One region of the Streptomyces sp. NPDC001832 genome, then DNA from elsewhere that is predicted to be linked to it. Evidence: riboswitches for the same ligand, from Rfam matches in the RefSeq annotation. Region 1 holds a riboswitch; the other holds the start of a gene.
What was found. A riboswitch is a leader RNA that binds a small molecule or an ion and turns the genes downstream of it on or off. The one in region 1 is predicted to bind S-adenosylmethionine.
Positions count from the first base shown of each region.

Region 1 (14,552 bases):
CCGATAAAACCTGGAGTGCTGTCGAGGTCTCGGGGAGTGCGAGCAATGGAGGCCGAGTCGGAGCCGTACGTCCGTCTTGCGACGATGCGGCAGCTGCACCAGGCCGTGGCCGATCTCAATACGGCGCGGAGCCTGGCCGACACGCTGCAGACCGTGGCCGACGGAATCGTCGCCGGTCTCGGCTACGAGCTGGCCTGCGTGAACCTGGTCCGCCCCGACGGCGATCTCGTCGTCGCCGCCTTCGCCGGCAATAGCGCCGCAGAAGCCCTGATCACCGGCCGTGTGGGCTCGCGCAGCTCCTGGGAGCGCAGGCTTTCGATGGGTGAGCCCTGGGACGAGCTCCGCTTCATTCCCCACACTGACGGCTGGGTCCTCCTCGACGACGACGTACCGCAGTGGCACACCGAGGGCCCCGAACCCCGCTTCGAGGACGAGTGGCACCCCGAGGACCGGCTCTACGCCCCTATGTACGCGTCCGGCGGCGGTCTCGATCTTCTGGGTGTCATATCCGTCGACCGCCCGCGCAACGGCCGCCGCCCCGGCGCCTGGGGCCGTGAGGCCCTCCAGATGTACGCATCACAGGCGGCCATTGCGATCAGCAACGCCCGGCTGAGAGCGAACATGCAACGCGCCCTGGTCCGTTTGGAGCGTGAACAGCAGGCGCTTCGGGCCAGCGAGGAGTCTTTCCGCCAGGCCTTCGAGTACGCCCCCAGTGGCATGGCCATCGCCGAGATGGGCGGCGACCAGCACGGCAGGCTGCTGCGCACCAACGACGCCCTGTGCCGGCTGCTCGGCCGCCCCGCGTCCGTCCTGCGCCGCTACTCCTTCGCCGACCTCGTCCACCCCGAGGACATCGGCACCCTGCTGCGCACCTCCGCCGAGGGCGGCCGCGCCGAGCTGCGGCTCGGGCGGCGGGACGGCGCCTATCTCTGGGTCTCGCTGCGCAACTCCGTCGTCGCCGACACCGCGGACGGCCCGCGCTTCCTGCTCACCCATGTCGAGGACATAGAGGAGCGCAAGCGCCACGAGCTGCATCTCGCGCACCGCGCCTCGCACGATGCGCTCACCGGTCTGCCCAACAGCGCAGAGCTGCGCTCCCGGCTCAGCTCCCGGCTCTGCGAGCGCCCGCACTCGGCGGCCACCACCCCGGTGGAGACGCTGGACGCGGCGTATGGCGACGTCGGCGACCCGGACGCGCGGACACATGGCTACGACGTGGACTCGGCACCCGACGGCCCATACGACCACCATGTGCATTCCGTTGCGCCGGACACCGAGAACGACGACGGGGCGAAGGGCCTCGCGGTCCTCTTCTGCGACCTCGACGGCTTCAAGTCGATCAACGACCGCTTCGGCCACCACACCGGTGATGCCGTGCTGATCGAGGTCGCCCGCCGTCTCAGCGCCTGCGTCCGTGACGGCGACACGGTCGCCCGCCTCGGGGGTGACGAGTTCGTCGTTCTCGCCGACGGACTCGGCGCCGCAGACGCCGCGGACCTGGCCGTACGCCTCCGTAACGCCATCATTCCGCCCATTCGGGTCGACGGCCGGGCGGTGCGCGTCGGGGCGAGCTTCGGTATCGGCTGGGCCGCCTGCGGCATGACCGCCGAAGAGGTACTGCGCTCCGCCGACCAGCGGATGTACGTGGAGAAGCGGTCCCGGTCGAAGGTTCACCGCAGGGCCGGCTGACGTTTACGACAGGGCTGTTCCCGCATCACACCGCGGTTCCAGGACGTGCGACGGCAATTCTTGGTGCGGGTCGTTCAAGGTAGGCTCGGCCGGTCGGCCACGGCTGGCGAAATTCGGCGACGGCTGGCGACATGGTGAGGAGTGACCCAGGGATGACGGCCGGGAACAACGGCGCAAACACGCCCGAGGACGACGATCCGTTCGGCTACCTGTACGAGGACGGACAGGCAGCAGGCGCCCAGCCGCCACGGCAGGGCGGCTACGGCTACCCTCCCGCGGCCACGCAGCCCGGCGTGCCCCGGACCTCGTACAACCAGGTGCGGGCCGTCGGAGAGCGCCAGTACGGGCAGCAGGTGCCGCACCAGCAGCCGTACGGCCAGCCGAACGCGCAGTACGCCGCCCCGGCGACACACCCCAGCGCTCCCTCGGCGCATGTCCCGCAGCAGGGCGGCCGCGGCCGCACCGGCGGTCCCGGCAAGGGCGGCCCTAACACCAAGGGCCTGCTGATCGGTGCGGTCGCGGTGGTCCTGGTCGTGCTCATCGGTATCGGCGCCGCACTGATCACGAGCGACGACAACAAGGAAGAGAAGAAGGACGAGGCGACCCCCTCCGCCAGCCCCAGTAGCCAGGTCGAGGAGTCCCCGAAGGTCGAGCCGTCCGAGAGTTCGAAGGCCCCGGCCGAGCTTCCCAAGCAGGACGCGGCGACGCTGAAGCTCGGCGGCACGGCCCAGCTGGACAACACGATCAAGGGCGCGGAAGGCCCGAACGGCTCATACGTCACGGGCTTCAACGAGGTTGGCTCATCGGTGACGTGGAAGGCAGCGATGGAGGAGGAAGGCAAGTACCGCTTGACGGTGCGTTATGCGATTCCCGCCAAGGACGCCAATGCAACGCTGACGGTGAACGGGAAGCCGAATCCGCAGCCCATCGGCCTCAAGAACTTCATCCACTCGTCCGACTCGGACTGGGAAAAGAACTGGCAGACCACCTGGGCACCGGTCGACCTGAACAAGGGTGAGAACGAGATCAGCATCTCGTGCCAGGAAGGGAATCAGTGCGACGTGATCCTGGATTGGCTGGAAGTCACCCCTGAGAACGGTTAGCCCATTGAGGGCGAACACTTTGCGGCCTCTCCTGGTGTCCGAACCGGGGAGAGGCCGCGTTTGTGTTTTGTTCGGCGCGCGCAACGCGCTGCGTGCCGCGGTCAGCCCATCAGCGCGAGGAACCCCGCCACCGTCGCGGCCATCGCCTCGCGGCCCGGTGCGATGTACTTGCGCGGGTCCACGCCCGTGGTGTTCTCGGCCAGGTACGCCCGTACCGCGCCGGTGAACGCCGTGTTCAGCGCCGTACCCACGTTGATCTTGACCATGCCGGAGGAGGTGACGGCCCGGCGGATCTCGTCGTCCGGGACGCCGCTGGAGCCGTGCAGCACCAGCGGGACCGGGACGGTGTCGCGCAGCCGGCCGATCAGGGCGTGGTCCAGGGCGGCGGTGCGCTCGGTCATGGCGTGCGAGGAGCCGACCGCGACGGCCAGCGCGTCCACCCCGGTGTCGCGTACGTACGCGGCGGCCTCGGCCGGGTCGGTACGGACACCGGGGGCGTGGGCGTCGAGCGGGGCCTCGCCCTCCTTGCCGCCGACCTTGCCGAGTTCGGCCTCGATCCAGATGCCACGCTCATGGCCCCAGGCCACGGCCTCGGCCGTGGCCCGCACGTTCTCCTCGTACGAAAGCTTGGAGGCGTCGAACATCACCGAGCTGAAGCCTTCCGTGTGCGCCTGGTGCAGCAGCTCCACGGACTCGACATGGTCGAGGTGGAGCGCGAGGGGGGCGCCACAGGTACGGGCGGCGGCGGCGGCTGCGGCGGCGATGGCACAGAGCCGTCCGCCGTGGAACTTCACGGCGTTCTCGGAAATCTGCAGAATGGCGGGCGCTCCGGCCCGCTCCGCGCCGGCCGCGATGGCTTCCGCGTGCTCCAGCGTGATGACATTGAAGGCGGCGATCCCGCGTCCCTCGGTTTGGGCGGCGGAGACGAGTTCACCGGTGCTGACGAGCGGCATGCTGACCTCTTGCTGCTTCTTCGAACCAGCCGAACGCGGGTTCGGGGGCTGGCGCGGCCTCAGATCCTGTCGGGCGACCTCTGATCGGGCGGCCACGGCCTGGCACGCACGCTTTCGGCGTTGCCGAAATTCGGTGGTCAACCGACAGGCTCTCAGGCCGCGATTGTGTGTTCCTCGACGCCGACGCGCGGCAGCAGCTCCTCGTACGCCGCACGGTCGAACTCACCGGCTGTCGGGGAGAGCACGGTCGCCGTCGACAGTGCCACCGCCCGCCGCAGCCGGTCCGGCCAGCTCAGGCCTTCGACGAGGCCGGACAGCAGCCCGGCCACCGCGGAGTCGCCCGCACCGGTCGGATTGCCCAGGACCTTGGCGGGCGGGGACGCTCGCCAGATGCCATCGGGGGTGGAGGCCAGCATGCCGTCCGGGCCCAGGGACGCGATGACCCCGTGCGCGCCGCGGCGGCGGGCGTCGCGGGTGGCGCGCAGGGGTTCGCGGGAGCCGGTGAGCTGGGCGAGCTCGTCGGCGTTGGGCTTTATCAGATCGGGGCGGGCGGCGATGCCGCGGCGCAGCGGTTCGCCGCTGGTGTCCAGGAGCACGGGGACGCCGGCGGTGCGGGCCAGGCGGACCAGTTCGGCGTAGGCGCCGACGTGGATGCCCGGCGGCAGGCTGCCGCAGAGGGCGACGGCGTCGGCCCCGGTGAGGAGCTCCTCGTACCGGCCTATGAGGGCGGTCCACTCGTCGGTGGTGACGAGCGGGCCGGGTTCGTTGAGCTGGGTGGTGTCGCCGGTGGCACGGTCGACGACGGCGATCGTGCGACGGGTGTTCCCGGCGACGGTGACGAGGGCGTCGGTGATCGGCGCGGCGGCGGGTGTGGCACCGTTTTTGGCCTTCGTGTCCGCGTTTTGCCGCGACAGGCCTGCCAGCAGCTCGCGCACCACGGCTCCGGTGGAGCCTCCGGCGAAGCCGGTGACCGCCGTTTCGTGCCCGAGGGCACAGAGCACCCGGGCCACGTTGAGGCCCTTGCCACCGGGCCGCTCGGACTTGTCGCTGACGCGGTGGCTGGCGTGCGGGACGAGTTCCGGGACGCCGTACGTCAGGTCGAGTGCCGTATTCAGTGTGACCGTGAGGATCACCGCGGCCGCCCCCTCGATCCTGCTCTGGAGCGCGAATCCTTGGACGGAATGCGCTTTCTCTGCCTCTTTCCCAGGTGATCATGTCAAAGAGGCGGCGATCGGCCCAGATCTCCGGACCAACCGCCGTCTCTTCGTTACGTACTCGACTCGCCGTCAATAAGAGGTCGCGCACATAGGTGGGGCGGCGTCGCGTGCCGATGGGCGGCGCCTGGCGGCGTTGTCGTCGGTCGACGACGCTCCTTCCCCAAGCTCTCAGCTGCGCTCGAGCAGGGGAGATCCCATCCGCCTCCCTCCTCCGCCTTGCCCGGCTTGCCCCTCGCCCCGCTCCTTCCTCCACCCCACCTATGTGCGCGACCTCTAACGGGCCGGATCAGCCGATCCGGGGATCGATGATCCATTGGCCCTTGCGCATGACGCCCTTGAGCGTGAAGTCCGCGTCCAGGACCACCAGGTCCGCGTCCTTGCCCGGCTCCAGCGAGCCGACCTTGTCGTACACGCCGAGCAGCCGTGCCGGGTTGGCGGAGATGGACTGGACGACATCGCCGACCGGAATCCTGTCGATGGTCACGGCCCGGTGGAACGCGACGTCCAGGGTGAGCGTGGAGCCCGCGATCGAGTTGCCCTCGACCAGCCGCGCGACGCCGTCCTTGACCTCGACCGCGAGCGGGCCGAGCTGGTACCGGCCGTCGCCGAAGCCGGCCGCGTCCATGGCGTCGGTGATCAGTGCGACGCGGTGGGCGCCCGCGTGATGGTAGGCCAGCTCCAGGGCGGCGGGGTGCAGATGCGTACCGTCGTTGATCAGCTCGACGGTGATCCGCTCGTCCTCCAGCAGGGCGGCGATCGGGCCGGGCGCGCGGTGGGCGAAGCCGGGCATCGCGTTGTAGAGGTGCGTGGCGACGGTGGCGCCCGCGTCGATCGCCTCGACGGTCTGCTCGTACGTCGCGTCGGTGTGCCCGATCGCGGCGATCACCCCGTGCTCGGCGAGGAGTCGAACCGACTCGATGCCGCCCGGGAGTTCGGTGGCGAGCGTGAACATCTTCGCGGTGCCGCGTGCCGCGTCCATCAGCTTGCGGACCTCGGCCGGGTCCGGGTGGCGCAGCAGATTCTCACTGTGCGCGCCCTTGCGGCACGGCGAGATGAACGGCCCCTCGAAGTGGACACCGGCCAGGTCGCCCTGCTCGACCAGCTCGGAGAGGACACCGGCCCGCTGGGCGAGGAAGTCCATCTCGCCGGTGACGGTGGAGGCGACCAGCGTGGTGGTGCCGTGCTCGCGGTGGGTGCGGATGCCGGTGAGGACATCGTCGACGGTGCCGGAGGTGAAGGACGCGCCGCCGCCGCCGTGGTTGTGCATGTCGACGAAGCCCGGGACCACCCAGTGGCCGCTCAGGTCGACGATCCGGGTGGCATCCGGACACGGTGTGGACGCGGCCGGGGTGTGTGTGGGGTTGCCGTCGGTGGGTGGTTTCCACGGGGTGCCTGTGTCCTCCGCCGCGCTGCCGACGATCCGGGTGCCCTCGATGATCACCCGGCCGTTCTCGATGGTTCCGGTGGGAAGCACCACCCGGGCACCTGCGAGAACTGTGCTGTCTGCGCGTCCGGCCATCAGGCGGATACCTCCGTGGAGAGAAGATCCCAGGCGAGCAGCCCTGCGCCCAGGCATCCGGCGGCGTCCCCGAGGGCCGCAGGGACGATGTGGGGCAGTTTCTGGAACGTGACACGTTCCTTGACGGCCGCACGCAGTGGTGTGAACAAGGTTTCCCCGGCCTCGGCGAGACCGCCACCGATGATGAGTGTGCGGGGGTCGAGCAGTGTCAGCGCGGTGACCAGCCCGGCGGCGAGCGCGTCGACCGCGTTCCGCCAGACCTCCACGGCCGCCGGGTCGCCCGACGCCACGGCTTTCGCGCAGTCCGCCGCGTGCGCCGCCGGATCGCCGGACGCGGCGGCCCAGGCCCGGGTCACCGCGGAGGCGGACGCCAGGGTCTCCAGACAGCCGCGCTGACCGCAGCGGCAGTCCGGGCCGTCCGGCCGGACCACGATGTGGCCGATCTCGCCCGCGCACCCGTGCGCGCCGGACTCGATGGTGCCCGCGATGCCGATGGCCCCGGCGATCCCGGTGCCCAGCGGTACGAAGAGGAAGCGGTCGGCGCCCTTGCCCGCGCCGATCCGGCCCTCGGCGAGCCCGCCGGTGCGCACATCGTGGCCCAGCGCGACGGGGACACCGCCGAGCCGCTCGCCGAGCAGTTCCCGCATGGGTACGTCGCGCCAGCCCAGGTTCGAGGCGTAGACCGCGATCCCGTTCTCGGCGTCGATGATGCCGGGCACGGCGACACCGGCCGCGACAGCGCCTTCGCCGAGGTGCTCCTCACCGTACGCCCGCAGGTCTGCGGCGAAGGTGAGGATCGACTCCACGACGGCGTCGGGGCCGCGCTCTCTGCCGGTCGCCCGCCGCGCCTCATGCAGGAGGGCGCCGTCGGCCCCGACCAGTGCGGCCTTCATTCCGGTGCCGCCCACATCGAGGGCGATGACGTGTTTCACGGGAAACAGTCTCGCCCGAGGAACTGAAAAGGTCTAGTCCACTATCCCGGTTTGTGGTGACGGCAACCGCCTCGGACGTGAGGGCGGCGCAGGACGCGGAATGACGGGTGGCGGCTCTCCGGCCGGGCGATAGGTTGGCTGATATGACCACCCACCCGAATGGCCCCGACGACACGGACGGCCCCATCGGCCTCTCCGACAGGGACCGTGCCGTGCTCGCCGTCGAACGGCAGTCGTGGGCCGGGCCCGGGGCGAAGGAGCGCGCGATCCGCGAACAACTCGGCATCTCGCCCACGCGCTACTACCAGCTGCTGAACGTGCTGCTCGACGACCGCCGCGCGCTGGAGGCGGACCCGGTGACGGTGAACCGCCTGCGCCGGGTACGGGATGCGAGGCGCGAGCGCCGCTGAAACCGGCACCCGCCCATGGTTGTGTCCGGCGGTACGCCTATAGGCTCGACACATGGGCAGCAACCCGCACGTACCCGCGTCGAGCGAGACCCCGGCCGAGCTCCCGGCCCCCACCACCCCGCCCGGCCGAGAAGCCCTCGCTGCAATCCTCGCGCGCCCCGACCGTGCCGTCGTCGCGCTCGATTTCGACGGGACGCTCGCCGACATCGTCCCGGACCCGGAACAGGCCCGCGCCTACCCCGGCGCCGTCGACGCGCTCGTCGCGCTCGCCCCGAAGGTGGCCTCCGTCGCCGTGATCACCGGCCGCCCGGCCGGCGTCGCCGTCCGGCACGGCGGCTTCGCCGGAGTGCCGGGACTCGATCACCTCGTCGTCCTCGGCCACTACGGTGCCGAACGCTGGGACGCCGCCTCCGGTGCCGTCCATGCCTCCGCCCCGCACCCCGGTATCGCCGCGGTCCGCGCCGAACTCCCGGGCGTGCTCCACCGGTTCGACTCGTGGCACGGCACCTGGATCGAGGAGAAGGGCCGGTCGCTCGCCGTCCACACCCGCCGGGCCACCGACCCGCAGGCCGCGTTCGAGGCCCTGCGCGGCCCCCTCGGCGAGCTCGCCGGCCGGCACGGCCTGATCGTCGAACCGGGCCGCCTGGTACTGGAGTTGCGCCCGCCGGGCGTGGACAAGGGTGTGGCGCTCGCACAGTACGTACGGGAGACGGACGCCGAGTCCGTCCTGTACGCGGGCGACGACCTGGGCGACCTCGCCGCGTACGCCGCCGTGGAGAAGCTCCGCACCGACGGCCCCGACGGCATCCCGGGCCTGCTGGTCTGCAGCGGCAGCGCGGAAGTGCCCGAACTGGCCGATCGGGCGGATCTGCTGCTGACCGGCCCGGGAGCCGTCGTCGACTTCCTGGCGGCCCTGGCGCGGCAGCTCTGAGACCGCTCCCGCTCACTGCCGCCGCAGCGCGTCCAGCTGGTCCAGGAACCACTGCTGCGGCGGCAGCGCCACCGCCGCCGCAGCCAGCCGCTTCGTGCGCGCGGCCCGTTCGTCGTCCGGCATCGTCAAAGCTTCGTGCAGCGCCGCCGCCGTCGCGGACACGTCGTACGGGTTCACCACGACCGCATCGCTGCCCAGTTCCTCGTACGCCCCCGCCTCCCGCGACAGCACCAGTGCGCAGCCGTGGTCGGAGACGACCGGGACCTCCTTGGCGACCAGGTTCATGCCGTCGCGGATCGGGTTGACGAGCGCCACGTCGGCCAGCCGGTACGCGGCGAGCGAGCGGGCGAAGTCGTCCTTGACGTGGAGCACGACCGGCGTCCAGCCCGCCGTGCCGTACACGGCGTTGATCTCGTCGGCGACCCGCCGCACCTCGACCGTGTAGTCGCGATACACCGCCAGGTCCTGCCGCGAGGGGTAGGCGAAGGCGACATGGACGACGTGCTCACGCCATTCGGGCCGCTCTTCGAGGAGCGCGCGGTAGGCGAACAGCCCGCGCACGATGTTCTTGGACAGTTCCGTTCGGTCCACTCGTACGATCGTCTTCCGCCCGGGGCCGACCTGCTCCCGCAGTGCCGCCATCCGCTCGTCCACGTCCGCCTCGTGCGCGCGCCCGCGTAGGAAGTCCGCGTCAGCGCCGAGCCCGTGCACCCCGATCCTGGTCCGGCCGGTGCCGCCCAGGATCTCCGTACAGCAGCCGATGAACGCGTCCGCCCAGCGCCGGGTCAGAAAGGCCGCCCGGTCCGCGCCCAGGATGCCGTGCAGCAGCTGCTCGGCAATGTCGTCGGGGAGCAGGCGGAAGTAGTCGGCGGGCGCCCACGGGGTGTGCGAGAAGTGGCCGATACGCAGGTCGGGGCGGAGTTCGCGGAGCATGCCGGGCACCAGCGCGAGGTGGTAGTCCTGCACCAGCACCGCCGCGCCCCGGCCCGCATCCTTGGCGAGCGCCTCGGCGAAGGCCCGGTTGTACGTCTCGAACGACGCCCACTGCCGCCGGAACTCCGCGTCGAAGACCGGCTCCAGCGGCGTCTGGTACAGCATGTGGTGGACGAACCAGAGCACCGAGTTCGCGACGCCGTTGTACGCGTCCGCTTGGACGGCCGCGTCGATGTCGAGCATCCGTACGCCCTGCTCACCGACCCCGCGCCTGACCGCCTCCCGGTCCCCGTCACCGAGCGCGGCGCACACCCACAGCTTGTCCTTGACGGCGCTCAGCCCGGAGACGAGCCCGCCGCCGCCCCGCTTCGCGTCGAGCGATCCGTCCGTGGCGAGGGTGTACGACACCGGGCCCCGGTTGGACGCGACGAGGACCTGGGCAGCGGACTGGGCTTCGTGCTCGGAGACCATGTTGCGGAATCTAGCCGGATCACGAACCACCCAAACGTGCGAAGCCAGGCCACGTCAGGCCGCGCGGCGCGAAACGTACTCCTCGATCTCGCGCATCGGGGGCCGCTCCTCGGTGTCCACCGCATGGGTGCGTGGCACGAAGCCGTTCTCGCCGCGCTCGAACTGGGTGAGCGAAGGCCGCACCAAGTGACCTCGGGACAGACGGAGTTGAGCGGTCCGGTAGATTGCCGCCGCCATCCGCCCGAGCGCCTGCCCGTCCTGGTGGCGGTGCTTGCGCACCCCCACGTCGACCTGGGCCAGCGCGTCCAGGCCCACCGTGTGCAGCGCGTCGACCAGGAGGCCCAGCTCCACTCCGTAGCCGACGGGGAAGGGCAGCCGTTCGAGGAGGGAGCGGCGCACGGCGTACTCCCCGCCCAGCGGCTGGACGAAACCGGCCAGCTGCGGCCAGTGCAGATTGAGCAGCGGACGGGCCACCAGTTCGGTGACGCGACCGCCCTGACCTGCGGTGTCACCGAAGGGGCGGTCGTACATCGCCTTCACGAACTGCACGTTCGGGTCGGTCAGCAGCGGGCCGACGATGCCGGAGACGAAGTCCGCCGAGAAGTCCTTCAGATCGGCGTCGATGAAGCAGACGATGTCACCGCCGGTCACCATGAGCGACCGCCACAGGACCTCGCCCTTGCCGGGCACGGCGGGTATCCGGGGGAGTATCTCGTCCCGGTGCACCACCCGGGCGCCGGCCTCCCGGGCAACCTTCGAGGTAGCGTCCGTGGAACCGGAATCGATCACCACGAGTTCGTCGACCAGCTGGACCTTCTCCATCAGCTCGCGCCGGATCGTCGCGACGATCCGGCCGACCGTCGCCTCCTCGTTCAGCGCGGGCAGTACGACGCTCACGCTCCCGCGGTGCGGGTCCCTGGCCTTGGCGGCCAGGAGACGGTCCAGCGGGCGGTCGGCGGCCGACCAGGAACGCCCGGCCAGCCAGCGTTCGACCTCTTCCAGCACGGTCGATACTCCCTGTATGTGATCCATCTCGCGGTTCGGACGACTATCTCAACTGTCCGGTGCTTCGGTTACAGTCTTGAACAACGCGGACGGCCGTCGCATGTCGGGGTCGGTCTGCCAACAAATGCCTGGATCGGTGATCCAGTGCCACAGCGCTCATCCAGAGGGACTGAGGGAACGGCCCGTTGAAGTCCCGGCAACCCTCCTACCGGCCGCGAGGCCACGGTGGGGAAGGTGCCAATTCCGTCTTGTGGCGAAATGCGTCGCAAGGAAGATGAGGAGAAAGGGCCTCCGCCATCATGGCCGTGCAGACTGTCGCAGTAAGCACTGATTCTTCCGCCGAAGCTGTCGACCTCGGTCCCGCCGCGGCGCTTTCCTGCCGCGAGTGCGGCGAGCGATTCGAGCTCGGCCCCATTTTCGCCTGTGCGTCCTGTTTCGGTCCGCTCGAAGTGGCGTACGACCTGCCGAGCGGCTCCCCCGACGAACTGAAGAAGCGCATCGAGGCCGGACCCGACAACATCTGGCGTTACGCGCCCCTGCTGCCGGTCCCCGCCGATGTCGCGGACAAGCCCAACATCAACCCTGGTTTCACGAAGCTGGTCAAGGCCGACAACCTCGCGCGCGAGCTGGGCGTCACCGGTGGCCTGTACGTCAAGGACGACTCCGGCAACCCGACACACTCCTTCAAGGACCGCGTCGTCGCCATTGCCGTCGAGGCCGCCCGCGCTTTCGGTTTCACCACCCTCTCCTGCTCCTCCACCGGCAACCTCGCCGGTGCGGTGGGCGCCGCCGCCGCCCGGGCCGGCTTCCGTTCCTGCGTGTTCATCCCGCATGACCTGGAGCAGGGCAAGGTCGTCATGGCCGCGGTGTACGGCGGTGAGCTGGTCGGCATCGAGGGCAACTACGACGATGTCAACCGCTTCTGCTCGGAGCTCATCGGTGACCCGCTCGGCGAGGGCTGGGGCTTCGTCAACGTCAACCTGCGTCCGTACTACGGCGAGGGCTCCAAGACCCTGGCGTACGAGATCTGCGAGCAGCTCGGCTGGCAGCTGCCCGACCAGATCGTCATCCCGGTCGCGTCCGGCTCGCAGCTCACGAAGATCGACAAGGGCCTGCAGGAGCTGATCAAGCTCGGTCTCGTCGAGGACAAGCCGTACAAGATCTTCGGCGCCCAGGCCGAGGGCTGCTCCCCGGTCTCCACCGCCTTCAAGGCCGGTCACGACGTCGTACGGCCCCAGAAGCCGGACACCATCGCCAAGTCCCTGGCGATCGGCAACCCCGCCGACGGCCCGTACGTCCTGGACATCGCCCGCCGCACCGGCGGCGCGGTCGAGGACGTCGACGACGAGCAGGTCGTCGACGCGATCAAGCTGCTGGCGCGCACCGAGGGCATCTTCGCGGAGACGGCGGGTGGGGTGACGGTCGGCGTGACGAAGAAGCTGATCGAGGCCGGTCTGCTCGACCCGACGCTGACCACCGTAGTGCTCAACACGGGTGACGGCCTCAAGACCCTGGACGCGGTGGCCGCCACCTCTCAGGCGACCGCGACGATCCGCCCGAGCCTGGACGCGTTCCGCGCCGCCGGCCTCGCCGCCGTCTGACCACCCGAGACAGAAGAAAGGCACCCACCATGAGCGTCAAGGTCCGCATCCCCACCATCCTCCGCACCTACACGGGCGGCCGGGCCGAGGTCCCGGCCGAGGGCTCGACTCTCTCCCAGGTCATCGAGTCCCTGGAGCAGAACCACCCGGGCATCGCCGCTCGTGTCCTGGACGACCAGGGCAAGTTGCGCCGCTTCGTGAACGTGTACGTCAACGACGACGACGTGCGCTTCGAGGGCGGCCTGGACGCGGCGACGCCGGACGGCGCCGGCATCTCGATCATCCCGGCGGTGGCGGGGGGCTGCTGACCGTCCGTCCGACTTCACGGCTTATCGGAATTGCCCCTTCCGCGAGAGAAGCGGAGGGGGCAATTCTGCGTGGTTGAGCGCGGTACAGTGTGGGAAGCCCCCCCCGCTGCCCGTGCCGCCCGCATATGAGAATGCGCCCGCTCGCGACAAGAAGCAGCCAAAGTGGTCGATCTCCTTGCGCCAAACATCACCTTTGCCCGGCCCGACTTGCCCTGGAATCTCATGAATCCCTCATGTTCGGGCGTTCGGTGCTGCCCAGAATTCTCGTCCGATTGACCTGTTGCAGAGGGCAGTTGGGCAGATACATTCGGCCGCGGTCGACGCGTTCCGGCGCACGCACCCTCTCCTGTCGGAGGGTGGGTTCTGACCCGGGTCCGCGAAGTGCGGTCCTGTGCAAGGGCCAGTAATAGGGGAGTTAGGCATGGCTCAGGGCACCGTCAAGTGGTTCAACGCGGAGAAGGGGTACGGCTTCATCGCGGTCGACGGTGGTGCGGATGTTTTCGTCCACTACAGCGCGATCCAGATGGACGGGTACCGCACCCTCGAAGAGGGTCAGCGAGTTGAATTCGAGATCTCGCAGGGCCAGAAGGGGCCGCAGGCGGACATGGTCAAGCTCGCCGTCGGCTGAGCTCGACGCGGTCGGCCAACGACACTACTCACGCACAAAGGGCCCATACCCCAGGGGGTACGGGCCCTTTGTGCGTGAGCGCCGTGGTCCACCCGTGTTGGCCGTGTTCGTCCGCGTCCCGTCGACGACCATCACCCCTCAGCGAGCCTTCTTCGAAGGCGCTTGCGCCCTCCCGTCGCCCGACCACCACCCCTCAGCGAGCCTTCTTCGAAGGCGCTTGCACTCTTGGGGGTCGAGTGCTAATCATTGGCGTTAGCACTCTCCAGGTGAGAGTGACAGAACTTGGACCGGGCCGGTGAGGCCCGCAGGTCCGGTGGGGCAAGGAACCGCCGGACACGCAGGCCGTCCGTCGCGGGCGCCACTCGGTCCGGAGAAATCCACCCCTGTCCGGGAGGACCACTTCACATGGCCAAGATCATCGCGTTCGACGAGGAGGCCCGGCGCGGTCTCGAGCGCGGCATGAACCAGCTCGCCGACGCCGTCAAGGTCACCCTTGGCCCCAAGGGTCGCAACGTCGTCCTTGAGAAGAAGTGGGGCGCCCCCACGATCACCAACGATGGTGTTTCCATCGCCAAGGAGATCGAGCTGGAGGACCCGTACGAGAAGATCGGCGCGGAGCTGGTCAAGGAGGTCGCCAAGAAGACGGACGACGTCGCCGGCGACGGTACGACCACCGCCACCGTTCTCGCCCAGGCTCTCGTCCGTGAGGGCCTTCGCAACGTCGCCGCGGGTGCCAACCCGATGGCTCTCAAGCGGGGCATCGAGAAGGCCGTCGAGGCCGTCTCCGCCGCCCTCCTGGAGCAGGCCAAGGACGTGGAGACCAAGGAGCAGATCGCTTCGACCGCCTCCATC
Region 1 is NZ_JBEOYU010000004.1:81,514-96,065, reverse strand. It holds gene cdgB (diguanylate cyclase CdgB) at 46-1,689, shown strand; gene ABT115_RS05210 (CBM35 domain-containing protein) at 1,842-2,792, shown strand; gene ABT115_RS05205 (class II fructose-bisphosphate aldolase) at 2,894-3,745, opposite strand; gene ABT115_RS05200 (1-phosphofructokinase family hexose kinase) at 3,898-4,878, opposite strand; gene nagA (N-acetylglucosamine-6-phosphate deacetylase) at 5,249-6,481, opposite strand; gene ABT115_RS05190 (ROK family protein) at 6,481-7,413, opposite strand; gene ABT115_RS05185 (DUF3263 domain-containing protein) at 7,557-7,823, shown strand; gene otsB (trehalose-phosphatase) at 7,876-8,754, shown strand; gene ABT115_RS05175 (alpha,alpha-trehalose-phosphate synthase (UDP-forming)) at 8,767-10,158, opposite strand; gene ABT115_RS05170 (glucosyl-3-phosphoglycerate synthase) at 10,213-11,163, opposite strand; SAM riboswitch class I at 11,317-11,444, shown strand; gene thrC (threonine synthase) at 11,463-12,764, shown strand; gene ABT115_RS05160 (MoaD/ThiS family protein) at 12,794-13,072, shown strand; gene ABT115_RS05155 (cold-shock protein) at 13,494-13,700, shown strand; gene groL (chaperonin GroEL) at 14,106-14,552, shown strand, end outside.

Region 2 (14,552 bases), on a different contig from region 1:
CGTGTGGGCGAAGGAGCCGGCCGGTACCACCACACTCTTCCTGGCCTTCGGCCTGAGCGTCATGATCGGCTTCTACCTGGCCTTCACGGCGCAGCGGGTCGACGCCATGGCTCAGGACAACAAGGAAGCCGACGTCGTGGACGAGGCCGGCGAGGTGGGGTTCTTCTCCCCGCACAGCTGGCAGCCGCTCTCGCTGGCCTTCGGTGCTTCCCTCGCCTTCCTGGGCATCGTCTTCGGCTGGTGGTTGCTCTACTTCTCGGTGCCGGTGATCCTGATCGGTCTGTTCGGCTGGGTCTTCGAGTACTACCGCGGTGAGAACCGCACCCAGTGACAGCGAGTCACCGCTCCACCTGACGGGGGGCCTGTACTTCTCCACCAAAAGGAGTACAGGCCCCCCGTTTGCAGTCACAATGCGCGCTGATAGGGATGAATCTCCATAGCGTGTGTTCATGAACCACACGCCGCCGCGCTTCCGCCCCGTAGTGAGCTGCACTCTGCTGGTCGTGACCCTGGTCGCAGGTGTCACCGCCTGCGCAGGGTCCAATAGCAACCCGCTCGCGGCGAAACCGTACGACGCGGCGAACGAGATCTCGTCCAACGTCCCCGAGGGCGACGGCAAGGCCGACTCCGACAAGCCCCTCGAAGTATCCGTCGACGGCGACGACGGCCGGATCACGGACGTGTCGGCCGTGGACGCGATCGGACGCCATCTGGCCGGCGAGCTCGACGCCGACGGGAAGCGCTGGCACTCCACCTCCCCGCTCGCCGCCGGCACCCGCTACACCGTCCGGGTCAGCACGGAGGACAGCGACGGCGCCCCGGGCAGCCGCACGCTCTCCTTCGAGACCGCCTCCGCCAAGGCCAAGAAGCTCCTGAAGGTCACCTTCGGTCCTGAGGCGGGCACCTACGGCGTCGGACAGCCCATCACGGCGGAACTCAGCGCTCCGGTCAAGGACAAGGCGTCCAGGGCCATCGTGGAGCGCGCCCTGCAGGTCCGCTCCACGCCCGCTGCGACCGGCTCCTGGTACTGGGTCGACGACAAGCACCTGCACTACCGCCCCAAGGACTACTGGCCCGCCAAGGCCACCATCGACGTCACCAGCGGCCTGGCGGGCATCAAGGTCACCGACGCGCTGTACGGAGCCCCCGCGACGGCGCTGAAGCTCACCACGGGCGACCGTGTCGAGGCCATCACCGACGCCGCCACGCACACGATGACTGTCAAGCGCAACGGGAAAGTGATCAACACCATTCCGGTGACCACCGGCAAGCCCGGCTTCTCCACGCGCAACGGCGTCAAGGTCGTGCTGAGCAAGGAGTACTCCGTACGCATGCGCGGCGAGACGATCGGCATTTCGACGGACTCGTCCGACTCGTACGACCTACAGGTCTACTACGCGACCCGCGTCACCTGGAGCGGCGAGTACGTGCACGCAGCCCCCTGGTCCACCGGCTCGCAGGGGCTCGCGAACGTCAGCCACGGCTGTACGGGCATGAGCACCAGCCTGGCCGAGTGGTTCTACAACACCGTGCGCCCGGGCGACATCGTCCAGGTGGTTCGCAGCCAGGGCGAGATGATGACGCCGTTCGACAACGGCTACGGCGACTGGAACCTGTCCTGGGACAAATGGCAGCAGGGCAGCGCCCTGCAGAAGAACGACGCCCCGGACCGCACGGACACGATCCAGGCGGCGCGACTGCGCCCCGAGGTCTGACCGGCCCGGGGAGTGCGCTGCCCCCCAGTGGGACCGCAGCCACCCGGCAGCCTCTCAGGCGTCCACGCAGTCCCTGCTGCGCAGCAGAGCGGCCAGGGCGTCCGCGAACTCGACCGGTTCGACCGGCAGGGTCACCGCGGCGTCCGCACGGCTCCAGGTGGCCAGCCAGGCGTCCTGCGGGCGCCCGATCAGCAGCAGTACGGGCGGGCAGTGGAAGATCTCGTCCTTGATCTGCCGGCAGACGCCCATGCCGCCCGCGGGTGCCGTCTCGCCGTCCAGGACACAGACATCGATGCCACCGTTGTCCAGTGCCTCCAGGACGGCGGGCAGGGTGGCGCACTCAAGGAACTCCACCGGTGGCACATCGGCCGCAGGCCTGCGCCCGGCTGCCAGCCTCACCTGCTCACGGGTGTTGGCGTCGTCGCTGTAGACCAGGACCGTGGCGGTCGGCTGCATTGTTCCTCCGTGACATCTGTGTCTTCGGGGCTTTCCGGGCATGAACCGATGGGCGGATCGTACTCCGCCCGATGGCCCGTCAGTACCGCCCGGGACAGCGGATTCATGGGCTGTTCGGGGAAGGCACACCCTGTTGACACACCGAACGGCACCCCCCGGAGTGAGGGCGGGATAAGGGACCGACATAATGTCGGTCGTGGCGACAGCAACGACAGTAGAAACCGGGCACGCGCACCCGTCGGTCAATCGACCGAACCTCACCAGCGTCGGAACCATCATCTGGTTGAGTTCCGAGCTGATGTTCTTCGCGGCCCTCTTCGCGATGTACTTCACCCTGCGATCGGTGATGGGACCCGACCACTGGAAGGAAATGGCTTCGGCCCTGAACTTCCCGTTCTCGGCGACGAACACCACGATCCTGGTGCTCTCCTCACTCACCTGCCAGCTCGGCGTCTTCGCCGCGGAGCGGGGCGACGTGAAGAAGCTCCGTACCTGGTTCGTGATCACTTTCGTGATGGGTGCGATCTTCATCGGAGGCCAGATCTTCGAGTACACCGAGCTGGTGAAGGAGGAGGGCCTCTCGCTGTCCTCCGACCCGTACGGCTCGGTGTTCTACCTGACGACCGGCTTCCACGGGCTGCACGTGACAGGCGGTCTCATCGCCTTCCTGCTTGTTCTGGGCAGGACATACGCAGCCAAGAGGTTCACCCACGAACAGGCCACCGCCGCCATCGTCGTGTCCTATTACTGGCACTTCGTCGATGTCGTATGGATCGGCCTCTTCGCCACGATCTACATGATCAAGTAACCGGGCTCGAACCCGAACCACATCCAGCATCGACGCAGAAGATCCTGACACCGGGGTAATCCGTGAAAAAGCTCTCCGCACGACGACGCCATCCGTTGGCGGCGGTCGTCGTACTACTCCTCGCGCTGGCGGCCACTGGGGGGCTGTACGCCGCGTTTGCGCCCGCGAGTAAGGCGCAGGCCGACGAAACCGCCCAGTCCCTCGCCATCGATGAGGGCAAGAAGCTGTACTCCGTCGGTTGCGCCAGCTGCCACGGAACCGGCGGTCAGGGCACCACCGACGGGCCGAGCCTGGTCGGCGTGGGCTCCGCCGCCGTGGACTTCCAGGTCGGTACGGGCCGTATGCCGGCGCAGCAGCCGGGCGCCCAGGTACCGAGCAAGAAGGTCATCTACAGCCAGGCCGAGATCGACCAGCTCGCGGCGTATGTCGCGTCGCTCGGCGCCGGTCCGATCGTTCCGACCAAGAATCAGGTCAGCCCTGAGGGTGCGGACATCGCCAACGGTGGCGAACTGTTCCGTACCAACTGCGCACAGTGCCACAACTTCACCGGCCAGGGTGGTGCGCTGACGAACGGCAAGTACGCGCCCAGCCTTGAAGATGTGGACCCGAAGCACATCTACGAGGCCATGCAGACCGGCCCGCAGAGCATGCCGTCCTTCCCGGACACGACGATGCCCGAGCAGGAGAAGCGGGACATCATCGCGTACGTCGAGGCCGTGAACAGTGACCAGACGGCGAGCCCGGGTGGTCTCTCGCTGGGTGGCCTGGGGCCGGTCAGCGAGGGCTTGTTCGCCTGGATCTTCGGGCTCGGCGCACTGATCGCAGTTGCCATTTGGGTCGCGGCCCACACCGCTAAGGCCAAGAAGTCATGAGTAGCCAAGAGATTCCAGACGAGAACCTGCCTGCTGAGCAGGGCACCGCGCGCGGCGCGGTAGAGGTCGCGGAAGACCCGTTCGCCGACCCGGGGCTGCCGGCCCACAAGCCGCGCATCCAGGACATCGACGAACGGGCCGCGAAGCGCTCCGAGCGCGCCGTCGCGTTCATGTTCACGCTGTCCATGCTGGCGACGATCGGCTTCATCGCCTCGTACGTCATCTTCCCGGTCGACCAGATCGTGTACATCTGGCCGTTCGGCCATGTGAGCGCGCTCAACTTCTCCCTGGGCCTGACCCTGGGCGTGGCCCTCTTCACGATCGGTGCCGGTGCCGTCCACTGGGCGCGCACCCTGATGTCCGACGTGGAGGTCGCCGACGACCGGCACCCCATCGAGGCCGAGCCCGAGGTCAAGGCGAAGGTCCTTGCAGACTTCGCGGCAGGTGCCGAGGAGTCCGCGTTCGGCCGGCGCAAGCTGATCCGTAACACCCTTTTCGGCGCGCTGGCCCTGGTGCCGCTCTCTGGTGTGATGCTGCTGCGTGACCTCGGTCCGCTGCCGGAGAAGAAGCTCCGCAGCACTCTGTGGGCCAAGGGCAAGCAGCTCATCAACATGAACACGATGGAGCCGCTGCGTCCCGAGGACGTCGCGGTCGGTTCGCTGACCTTCGCCATGCCCGAGGGCCTGGACGAGCACGCGGAGGACTTCCAGAACCAGATCGCCAAGGCCGCGCTGATGATCGTCCGTATCGAGCCGAAGGACATCAAGGACAAGCGCGAGCGCGAGTGGGCCCACGAGGGAATCGTGGCCTTCTCCAAGATCTGCACCCACGTCGGCTGCCCGATCAGCCTGTACGAGCAGCAGACGCACCACGTGCTCTGCCCGTGCCACCAGTCCACCTTCGACCTCTCCGACGGCGCCCGCGTCATCTTCGGTCCGGCCGGCCACGCCCTTCCGCAGCTGCGGATCGGTGTGAACAGCGAGGGCAACCTCGAGGCGCTCGGTGACTTCGACGAGCCCGTCGGTCCTGCATTCTGGGAGCGCGGATGAGTACTGCGACGACGAACACGTCTGGTGCCGGCGCACCGGGCAAGCGCAAGGCGCCCGCCGGTGAGCGGGTGGCCGACTGGGCGGACGGCCGGCTCGGGATCTACTCCCTGGCCAAGGCCAACATGCGCAAGATCTTCCCGGACCACTGGTCCTTCATGCTCGGTGAGATCGCCCTTTACAGCTTCATCATCATCATCATCACGGGTGTGTATCTGACGCTGTTCTTCCACCCGAGCATGAACGAAGTCGTGTATCACGGCTCGTACGAGCCGATGCAGGGCATCAAGATGTCCGAGGCGTACGCCTCGACGCTGGACATCAGCTTCGACGTCCGCGGTGGTCTGCTGGTTCGCCAGATCCACCACTGGGCCGCGCTGATCTTCCTGGCCGGCATGTTCGTGCACATGATGCGCGTCTTCTTCACGGGTGCCTTCCGCAAGCCGCGTGAGATCAACTGGCTGTTCGGCTTCCTGCTGTTCGTGCTGGGTATGTTCACCGGCTTCACCGGCTACTCGCTCCCGGACGACCTGCTCTCCGGTACGGGTGTCCGCTTCACCCAGGGCGCGATCCTGTCGATTCCGGTCGTCGGCACGTACATCTCGATGTTCCTGTTCGGCGGAGAGTTCCCCGGCCACGACATCGTCGCCCGGTTCTACTCGATCCACATCCTGCTGCTGCCGGGCATCATGCTCGGCCTGCTGGTGGCGCACCTGATTCTGGTCTTCTACCACAAGCACACGCAGTTCGCGGGTCCCGGCCGCACCAACAAGAACGTCGTCGGCATGCCGCTGCTGCCGGTGTACATGGCGAAGGCCGGTGGCTTCTTCTTCCTGGTCTTCGGCATCATCGCCATCATCGCGGCCATCGCCACGATCAACCCGATCTGGGCCATCGGCCCGTATCGCCCGGACCAAGTGTCCACCGGCGCCCAGCCCGACTGGTACATGGGCTTCGCCGAGGGTCTGATCCGAGTGATGCCTGGCTGGGAGATCAACATCTGGGGTCACACGCTCGTCCTGGGTGTGTTCATCCCGCTGATGGCCTTCGGACTGGTACTCGCGATCATCGCGGTCTACCCGTTCATCGAGTCCTGGATCACCGGGGACAAGCGCGAGCACCACATCCTGGACCGCCCGCGCAACGCCCCGACCCGGACGGCCTTCGGTGTCGCCTGGATCACCGAGTACGTCGTCGTCTTCATCGGCGGTGCCAACGACCTGTGGGCCACGCACTTCCACCTGTCGCTGAACGCCATCTCCTGGTTCGTCCGGATCTTCATCTTCGTCGGACCGGTCATCGCGTTCGTCGTCACCAGAAGGATCTGCCTGGGCCTCCAGCGTCGCGACAAGGAGAAGGTGCTGCACGGGCGCGAGTCCGGCATCATCAAGCGCCTGCCGCACGGTGAGTTCGTCGAGATCCACGAGCCGCTCGGCCCCGAGCAGCTGCACACGCTCACCGCGCACGAGCAGTACGAGCCGGTCGAGATCGGCCCGACGGTCGACGAGAACGGTGTCGAGCGCAAGGTGTCCGTACTGGAGAAGCTGCGGGCCAGGCTCAGCAAGGGCTACTACGGCGAGAACAACCAGATCGCCAAGCCCACCGCCGAGGAATACAAGGAGATCACCAGCGGCCACGGTCACCACTGATCGCCTGAACTGATCGCCACAGCAGGAGCCCCGTCCATCCGATGGACGGGGCTCTTCGCTGTCCGCGACGCTCGATAGGCTGGGGGTCCCCCTTTTTTTCGGCTGTGGACCCCAGGAGCGGACCATGAACGTTGTGACCCCGGTCGGCGGCGGCAGCGTGGCGGACCGTTCCTGGCCCGGCGTGCTGAACCCGCTGCTGCGTGGCGAGAACCTGACCGCGGACGACACCGCATGGGCGATGGACCGCATCATGAGCGGTGAGGCGACCGATGTGCAGATCGCCGGGTTCGCGGTGGCCCTGCGGGCCAAGGGCGAGACGGTCGACGAGGTGTCCGGCCTGGTGCGCGCGATGTACGAGCACGCCAACACCATCCACGTACCCGGTCGTACGGTCGACATCGTCGGCACCGGCGGCGACCTCGCCAAGACGGTCAACATCTCCACGATGTCGGCGATCGTCATCGCGGGTACCGGCGCCAAGGTCGTCAAGCACGGCAACCGCGCCTCCTCGTCGGCGAGCGGTTCCTCCGATGTACTGGAGAAGCTCGGCGTCAATCTCGAGCTCAGTGCGCAGCGGGTCGTCGAGGTCGCCGAGGCGGCGGGCATCACCTTCTGCTTCGCGGTGAAGTTCCACCCCGCCCTGCGCTACGCCGCCAAGGCCCGCAAAGAGCTCGGCGCCCCGACGACGTTCAACATCCTCGGGCCACTCACCAACCCGGCCAAGGTGCGCTCCCAGGCCATCGGCGTCGCCGACCTGCGGATGGCGCCCATCGTCGCCGGTGTCCTCGCCGAGCGCGGCAATTCGGCGTTGGTCTTCCGCGGCGACGACGGCATGGACGAGTTGGCGACGACCTCGACCTCGCGCGTCTGGGTGGTCCGGGACGGATCGGTACGCGAGGAGGCCTTCGACCCGCGTGACGTCGGTCTGGAGCTGGTGCCGGCACAGGCGCTGCGCGGCGCCGACGCCTCGTACAACGCGGAGGTGGCCCGCCGGGTGCTGGCCGGCGAACGAGGACCCGTACGGGAGGCCGTGCTGCTCAATTCGGCAGCGGCGCTGGTTGCGCTGGACCCGGCAGACGGCACGCTGAACGAGCAGCTTGCCGCCGGGATCGCGAAGGCCGCCGAGTCCATCGACTCGGGGGCGGCCCGGCAGGCGCTGGAGCGCTGGGTAGCGGTCAGCAACGCCTGAGAGGCCATCCGACAGCCTCTGAGAGGACGGAATGTGACGCAGGGCGCGGTCCAGATCTTGGACCGCGCCTTGCGCGTTGACCTACGTATGGCAAGATGCTCGGCAGGTCATGAGTGACAGCGACTACGGCCCCGGCCCGCTGTCCGGCAACCCTCCGTCCGTGGCGGGGTGCCCCGGGTGAAGACCAGGCCGTAGGCAGCGAGGTCTGCGGCAAGCGCGGGCCCCTCGGCATCTGTGAATGCCAGCCCCCGGGGTCCTGGTCCCTAGGGAGTCTCTTGTGAGCACGCGAATGCGATAGGGCTTCTCGGCCCTCCTCCGCACACTCTTTTTCACTTTCTGCTGCGCTGCCGCGTATCCGCCGGCGCATGCAATTCGCCTGCCTGTTACGGGAGTTCGCCATGTCTGTCTTCACCGCTGCCGCCGACCAGTCGCTTTGTACCCCTTTGCCGGTTCTGGGAAAGGATGTAACGGTTCCGCTGGTCACGGGTGGTGAAGTCGCGTACGCCGCTCTCGACTACGCCGCCAGCGCCCCGGCTCTGCAGCGCGTCTGGGACGACGTCGCCGCGTACGCCCCCTACTACGGCAGTGTCCACCGCGGTGCCGGATACCTCTCGCAGCTCTCCACGGACCTCTTCGAGAACAGCCGCGCGACCGTCGCGGAGTTCCTCGGCTGCCGCGCCGAAGACCAGGTGATCTTCACCCGGTCGACCACCGACTCACTCAACCTGCTGGCCGCCGTCATTCCCGCCGACTGCCAGGTCTTCGTGTACGAGACCGAGCACCACGCCTCGCTGCTGCCGTGGCGCGACGCCCGGGTGACCTATCTGAACGCCCCGCGCACTCCGGCCCAGGCCGTCGAGACGCTGGAGCGGGCGCTCGCCGACCGTGCTCCTTCCCCGAGCTCTCAACTTCGTTCGGGCAGGTCAGGCCCCGTTGGCCCCGCGCTGGTCTGCGTCACCGGCGCCTCCAACGTCACCGGCGAGCTGTGGCCGGTCAAGGAGCTGGCGGCTGTCGCGCACGCGCACGGTGCCCGGATCGTGCTGGACGCCGCGCAGCTCGCCCCGCACCACCCCATCGACATCGCCGAGCTGGACGTCGACTGGGTCGCCTTCTCCGGACACAAGCTGTACGCGCCGTTCGGCTCGGGCGTGCTCGCGGGCCGGGCCGACTGGCTGCAGGATGCCGAGCCGTACCTGGCCGGCGGCGGCGCCTCGCGCAAGGTCGCCCGCCGCACCGACGGCGGTGTCGACGTCGAGTGGCACTCCACCGCCGCCCGCCACGAGGCCGGTTCTCCCAACGTCATCGGCGTGTACTCGATCGCCTCCGCCTGCAAGGCGCTCACGCAGGCGGGCTTCGACAACCTGGTCGCCCGGGAGCAGCACCTCGTCACCGCGGTCCGGGCCGGTCTCGCCGACGTTCCAGAGGTCAAGGTGCTCTCGCTGTTCGGCGAAGACGCTCCGCGGGTCGGCGTGATCTCCTTCGTGGTGGAGGGCTGGAACAGCTCGCACTTCGCCGCGGCACTCTCCGCCGAGTACGGAATCGGGGTCCGCGACGGACTGTTCTGCGCCCACCCGCTGGTCCGCACCCTGCTGGGCAGCGACCCGCAGGAGGTCGGCGAGTGCGGCGTGCCCGAGGCCGGGACGGGCGAGATCCCCCAGTCTCGAACTGACTCGACCGGGGGGACCCGCTCGCTCAACGCGATCCGGGTGAGCTTCGGGGCCGGTACGCCGGACGAGCACATCGAGCGATTCGTCCGCGCGGTCAAGGAGCTGGTGAGCAAGGGCGCCCAGTGGCAGTACCGCACTGAGGACGGCCGCTGCGTCCCGGACCGGGGCGCAGCGCAGCTCTGACGCCCTGATGGAAGGGGCGTATCTACGCGTCGAGGCCGATGGCGAAGGCGGCCTCCAGGTCATGCTGCGAGTACGTACGGAAGGCCACGTGCGTGTCCGTGGCTTCGACGCCGGGGATCTTGCTGATCCGGCCGGGGATGACGTCCGCCAGATCGTCGTGCCTGGCCACCCGGACCATGGCGATCAGGTCGTACGTACCGGTGACCGAGAAGACCTCGCTGACGCTGTCCAGTGCGGCGATGGCCTCGGCGATCTCGGGAATCCGGTCCACGCTGGTTTTGATGAGCACGATCGCGGTGATCACGGCTGGCTTTCTCCCTCGGTGACCGTGGCTGGAGTCTTCACTCTATCCGTACGCCCGTAACGCCCCCAGGCGTAGAGGAAGCCGAGGGCGAAGCCGACCACATGGGCCAGATAGGCCACGCCGGGGCCCCCGCTGCCCGCGCCATGGACCGCCAGCCACTGCAGGACGAACCAGAAGATCAGCACGATCCAGGCGGGGAAGCGCAGCGGCAGGAAGAAGAGGAAGGGGAACAGGCTGGTGACCCGGGACCTGGGGAACAGGTACAAGAACGCCCCCAGCACCGCCGAGATCGCCCCCGACGCGCCGACGAGCGTCTGGTCGGACGTGGCGTGGGCAGCCGCGTAGGCGACCAGGGCGAGATAGCCGCAGCCGAGATAGAAGAAGGTGAACTCGGCATGGCCCATGCGCTCCTCGGTCATCGCCCCGAACACGTACAGGAAGAGCATGTTGCCGAGCAGATGCAGCCAGCTGCCGTGCACGAAGAGGGCGGTGAGCGGGGTGAGCAGGGCGCGTGCGGAGCCGTCCCACAGCTCGCTCGGGATCACGCCCCAGCGTTCGAAGTACCCGGCCTGGGCGGCGAGCAGGGCATCGGCGGTGCTGTGGGACGGGTTGAAGCCGGAGAGCGGGCTGATCAGGAAGACCAGACAGCACGCGGCGATCAGGACATAGGTCACCGGCGGTCCGCCCGAGGCGACCGTCCGTAGAGGTTTGCTGGTCAATCTGCCGCCCGTGGCCCGCCGATCGATCATGAGCAGAGCATGACGCAAGCGGAGCGAACGGGACAGACCGCCTCGCCGTGTCGGGGGGACGTGGGGAGGCCGTAGGGTTACGCCAGGACATCCGCAGTTCGACGGCGCACCGCGAGATCCTTGAAGCAGGCAGCACGAGGCTCGATGAAAGAGGACGCACGATGACGACGGTTCCCAAGCCGACCGACGGGACCCGCTGGCGCTGCACGCTCTGCGGAAATCTCACTCGGTTCGACGTGACGCGCTCCTCCAAAGTCATCGAGTACGTCCATCTCGACCTGGCCGGGGAGCCCACCGTCGAGGAACGCGAGGTGGTCAGTGAGACCATCGAGTCGGTGCGCTGCCGTTGGTGCAATGCGGTGGATCAGATCGAACTGGTGGACAGGCCGGCTGCCGACTCCTGACGGGGCCGTGCAGACAGACAATTTGGGGTGACGGATGGTGGAGCAGCCCGCTAGCGGCGCAGAGTCGGCCGGCGCGGCCGACGACGCCGTCGAGGCGCTCGACCGCCCGCTGCCCGAAGGTGTGCGGCGACGGGTCGTCGCGCTGGTCTCGGACGCGTTCGGCGGCCTGACGGTCACCGAACTCCCGGCCCAGCTGAGACAGTACGTCCGCTTCACCCCGACCCGGCGCGCCAAGTTCGCCGGTAACGCGATGGCGGCCGCGCTGGAGGGCGACCCGCTGTTTCGGCAACGCATCTCCGAACGGCTCAAGGAGGGGCAGCCGGAGCTGACGGCCGCGCTGGAGGCAGGTTCGCCGCCCGCCGCCGCCGATCCCGTCGATGTGGCCGCCGCGGCCTATGTGCTGCGCCCGGCCGGCTGGGTGAAGCTGGTTGTCTCCGCCGGCGAGGAGGCCCGGCGGGCCGATAGCGAGCGTGCCGAAGAGGAGAGCCGCCGCGAGCTGGAACGGCTGCGCGAGGAACTCGCCCAGGCCCGTTCCCAGACGAAGAACGAGACCGAACGGCTCCGCGGCGAGCTGGACGCGGCCCGCAAGGAGGCCGAATCCCTTCAGCGGAAGCTGCGCAGTGCCGTCAACGAGGTCAAGCGCGGCGAGGCCGCGCTGCGCCGCAGCCGGGCCGAGATCGACGCCGTACGGTCCGAGGCGGCCGCTCAGGTCTCCGCGGCCGAGAGCGAGTCCCGTCGCCTCAAGGCGCGGCTCGGTGAGGCCGAGGCATCCGTCGAGGCGGGCCGCAGGGCCGCCAGGGAGGGCCGCTCGGTCGAGGACATGCGGCTGCGGCTGCTGCTGGACACGGTGCTCGACGCAGCCCGCGGGCTCCGTCGCGAACTGGCCCTGCCGCCCTCCTCGTTCCGCCCCGCGGACAGTGCCGACGCGGTCGAGCCCGGCAGGATGTCGCCCAAGGACATTGCCGCCAGGGCCCTTTCGGAGACCGATCCGGCCTTGCTCGACCAGTTGCTCGCGCTGCCGCAGGCACATCTGATCGTGGACGGCTACAACGTCACCAAGACCGGCTATCCCCAACTGCCGCTGGAGAAGCAGCGGCTGAGGTTGCTGGGCGGTCTCGCGGTCCTCGCGGCGCAGACCGGCGCCGAGATGACCTGTGTCTTCGACGGGGCCGAACTGGCCGCCCCGGTGCTGCTGGCGCCGCCGCGCGGGGTCCGGGTGCTGTTCAGCAAGCCTGGTGTGACCGCCGATGAACTCATCCGTCAGCTGGCGCGCGCCGAACCGCCGGGCCGGCCCGTCGTGGTGGTCTCCACCGATCGCGAAGTCGCCGACGGAGTAGCGAAGGCGGGCGCCAGGCCCGTTGCATCCGTCTTGCTCCTGAAGCGCCTTTCGCGCGTCTAGTGGCACTTGCCGGGACTCGGTGGAAATCAGGGAACGGACCGTCAAGTGACCGCTACGCCCTGTGTGATGTGGGTAAAGAAGTATCTCCTGTGACGAGATTTTTCTTGTGAGGATTTGAACTGATCACAAGTTGGTCACTAGGGTCGGGCCTCGAACCTTCGCACGGTTGATCACCCATCCGGGGTGACAGCGAAGGCACCGCCGAGTCCGTGACGTCCACGGAGCCGGGGATTCCAGTCCCCCCACAGCCCGGTAGGCGGCTCGAGGAAGAAGGAGCTCGCCTTCGTGGCGTCCCACCGTCGTCCCAAGCAGCCGAGCCGCGCCCGTGTGACTGTGCTCACCGCGACCGCCGCCGCGGCCGTGGCCCTGTCCTCCCAGGCGGCCCAAGCCGACCCGAAGCCCTCCAAGAGCGAGGTCAAGGCGGAGGTCGACAAGCTCTACCACGAGGCGGAGGTCGCCACCGAGCGGTACAACGGGGCCAAGGAGAAGCAGGAGAAGCTGGAGAAGGAAGTCAGCGCCCTGCAGGACAAGGTGGCCCGCGGGCAGCAGGAGGTCAACGCGCTCCGCAGCGGCCTCGGTTCGCTCGCCGCCGCGCAGTACCGCTCCGGTGGCATCGACCCGTCGGTACAGCTCTTCCTCTCCTCGGACCCCGACAGTTTCCTCGACGAGGCCTCGGCCCTCGACCAGTTGACGGCCAAGCAGACCGAGTCGCTGGAGAAGATCCAGGAGAAGCAGCGGGTCCTCGCACAGGAGCGCAAGGAGGCCCAGGACAAGCTCGATGATCTCGAGGAGGTCCGCAAGACGCTCGGCGAGAACAAGAAGAAGTTCCAGGGCAAGCTCGCCGAGGCGCAGAGCCTGCTCAACACCCTGACTGCCGCCGAGCGCGAGAAGATGCGCGAGGACGACCAGCGCGCCAGCCGCGCCGCGAGCGACCGGGTCGATCTGGGCAACGAGGCGCCCGCCTCCGGCCTTGGCGCCGCTGCCCTCCAGGCCGCCTCCACCCAGCAGGGCAAGCCGTACGTCTCCGGCGGCACCGGCCCCAACTCCTACGACTGCTCGGGCCTGACCCAGTGGGCCTACGCCCAGGCCGGCGTCAACATCACCCGCACCACGTACACCCAGATCAACGAGGGCACCCAGATAGGGCGCGGCGCGCTGAAGCCGGGCGACCTGGTCTTCTTCAACAACACCTCGCACGTGGGCCTCTACGCGGGCAACAACACCGTCCTGCACGCCCCGTACCCGGGCGCGGTGGTCCGCTACGAGTCGATGAACACCATGGGCAGCTTCCAGGTCGGCGTGCGTATCTGACGACGCCCGAACGGGCGAATTCCCGCGCCCGCGCAGACAGTCCGCCCCGCCGGAGACCACAAGTCACCGGCGGGGCTTACCTGTTCGCGTCACCCCGTCCGCCCGGTGCGGCCTTTGGCCGCTCCATAACCGTCCGACTACTGCCTGCCTGCTGTGCGGCGTCTCCTCGGTCACCCGCGTCCGACGCGTATCCTCGACCGGGTGACCTGGATCGGCGGACGGCACACCGCACGGGCGGGGCGTGACGCAGTACTGCGCACGGCGGGAGTGCTGCTCGCCGGGATGCTGTTCGCCTCCGCCTGCGCGGCCCCCGGCGACAGCGCCGCCCCGGACTCCACCGCCCGCTCCATCCGCGCCACCTTGGACCGTCGCGCAGCCGCTGTACTGGATCACGATGCGGATGCCTATCTGGCCGCCATACACCCGCAGGCCACCGGGTTGCGCGCGGCCCAGCGCAGGGAACTGGACAACCTCGCGGACGTACCGCTGAGCTCATGGACGTACGAGCTGACGGACCTGACCGGACAGGGCGCCTACCGGGCCACTGCGGACGTCCGGCTGCGCTACCGGATCAAGGGCTACGACGCCGCCCCGGTAGTCGCGGACCGGGTGCTCGATCTGAGACGGGACAGCGCGGACGGCCGCTGGTACATCGTCGGCGACCGGGCGGGAAAGGGCGGCGGCCAGCAGCTCTGGCAGCAGGGCGATGTCCAGGTGGTACGCGCAGAGCACAGCCTTGTCCTCGGGGTTGGCCGCACCGAGCAGGAGCTGCACCGGATCGCCCAGGCCGCGGACCGTGC
Region 2 is NZ_JBEOYU010000001.1:338,172-352,723, reverse strand. It holds gene ABT115_RS01645 (cytochrome c oxidase subunit 4) at 1-331, shown strand, start outside; gene ABT115_RS01640 (L,D-transpeptidase) at 450-1,715, shown strand; gene ABT115_RS01635 (DNA-binding transcriptional response regulator) at 1,770-2,171, opposite strand; gene ctaE (aa3-type cytochrome oxidase subunit III) at 2,359-2,979, shown strand; gene qcrC (cytochrome bc1 complex diheme cytochrome c subunit) at 3,042-3,851, shown strand; gene qcrA (cytochrome bc1 complex Rieske iron-sulfur subunit) at 3,848-4,900, shown strand; gene qcrB (cytochrome bc1 complex cytochrome b subunit) at 4,897-6,546, shown strand; gene trpD (anthranilate phosphoribosyltransferase) at 6,671-7,735, shown strand; SAM riboswitch class IV at 7,841-7,958, shown strand; gene ABT115_RS01605 (aminotransferase class V-fold PLP-dependent enzyme) at 8,134-9,585, shown strand; gene ABT115_RS01600 (Lrp/AsnC family transcriptional regulator) at 9,608-9,889, opposite strand; gene ABT115_RS01595 (rhomboid family intramembrane serine protease) at 9,886-10,638, opposite strand; gene ABT115_RS01590 (hypothetical protein) at 10,800-11,042, shown strand; gene ABT115_RS01585 (NYN domain-containing protein) at 11,080-12,441, shown strand; gene ABT115_RS01580 (C40 family peptidase) at 12,727-13,752, shown strand; gene ABT115_RS01575 (hypothetical protein) at 14,023-14,552, shown strand, end outside.
Region 2: it holds a riboswitch for S-adenosylmethionine, as region 1 does, so the genes downstream of both, ABT115_RS01605 (aminotransferase class V-fold PLP-dependent enzyme) here and thrC (threonine synthase) in region 1, are expected to answer to the same signal.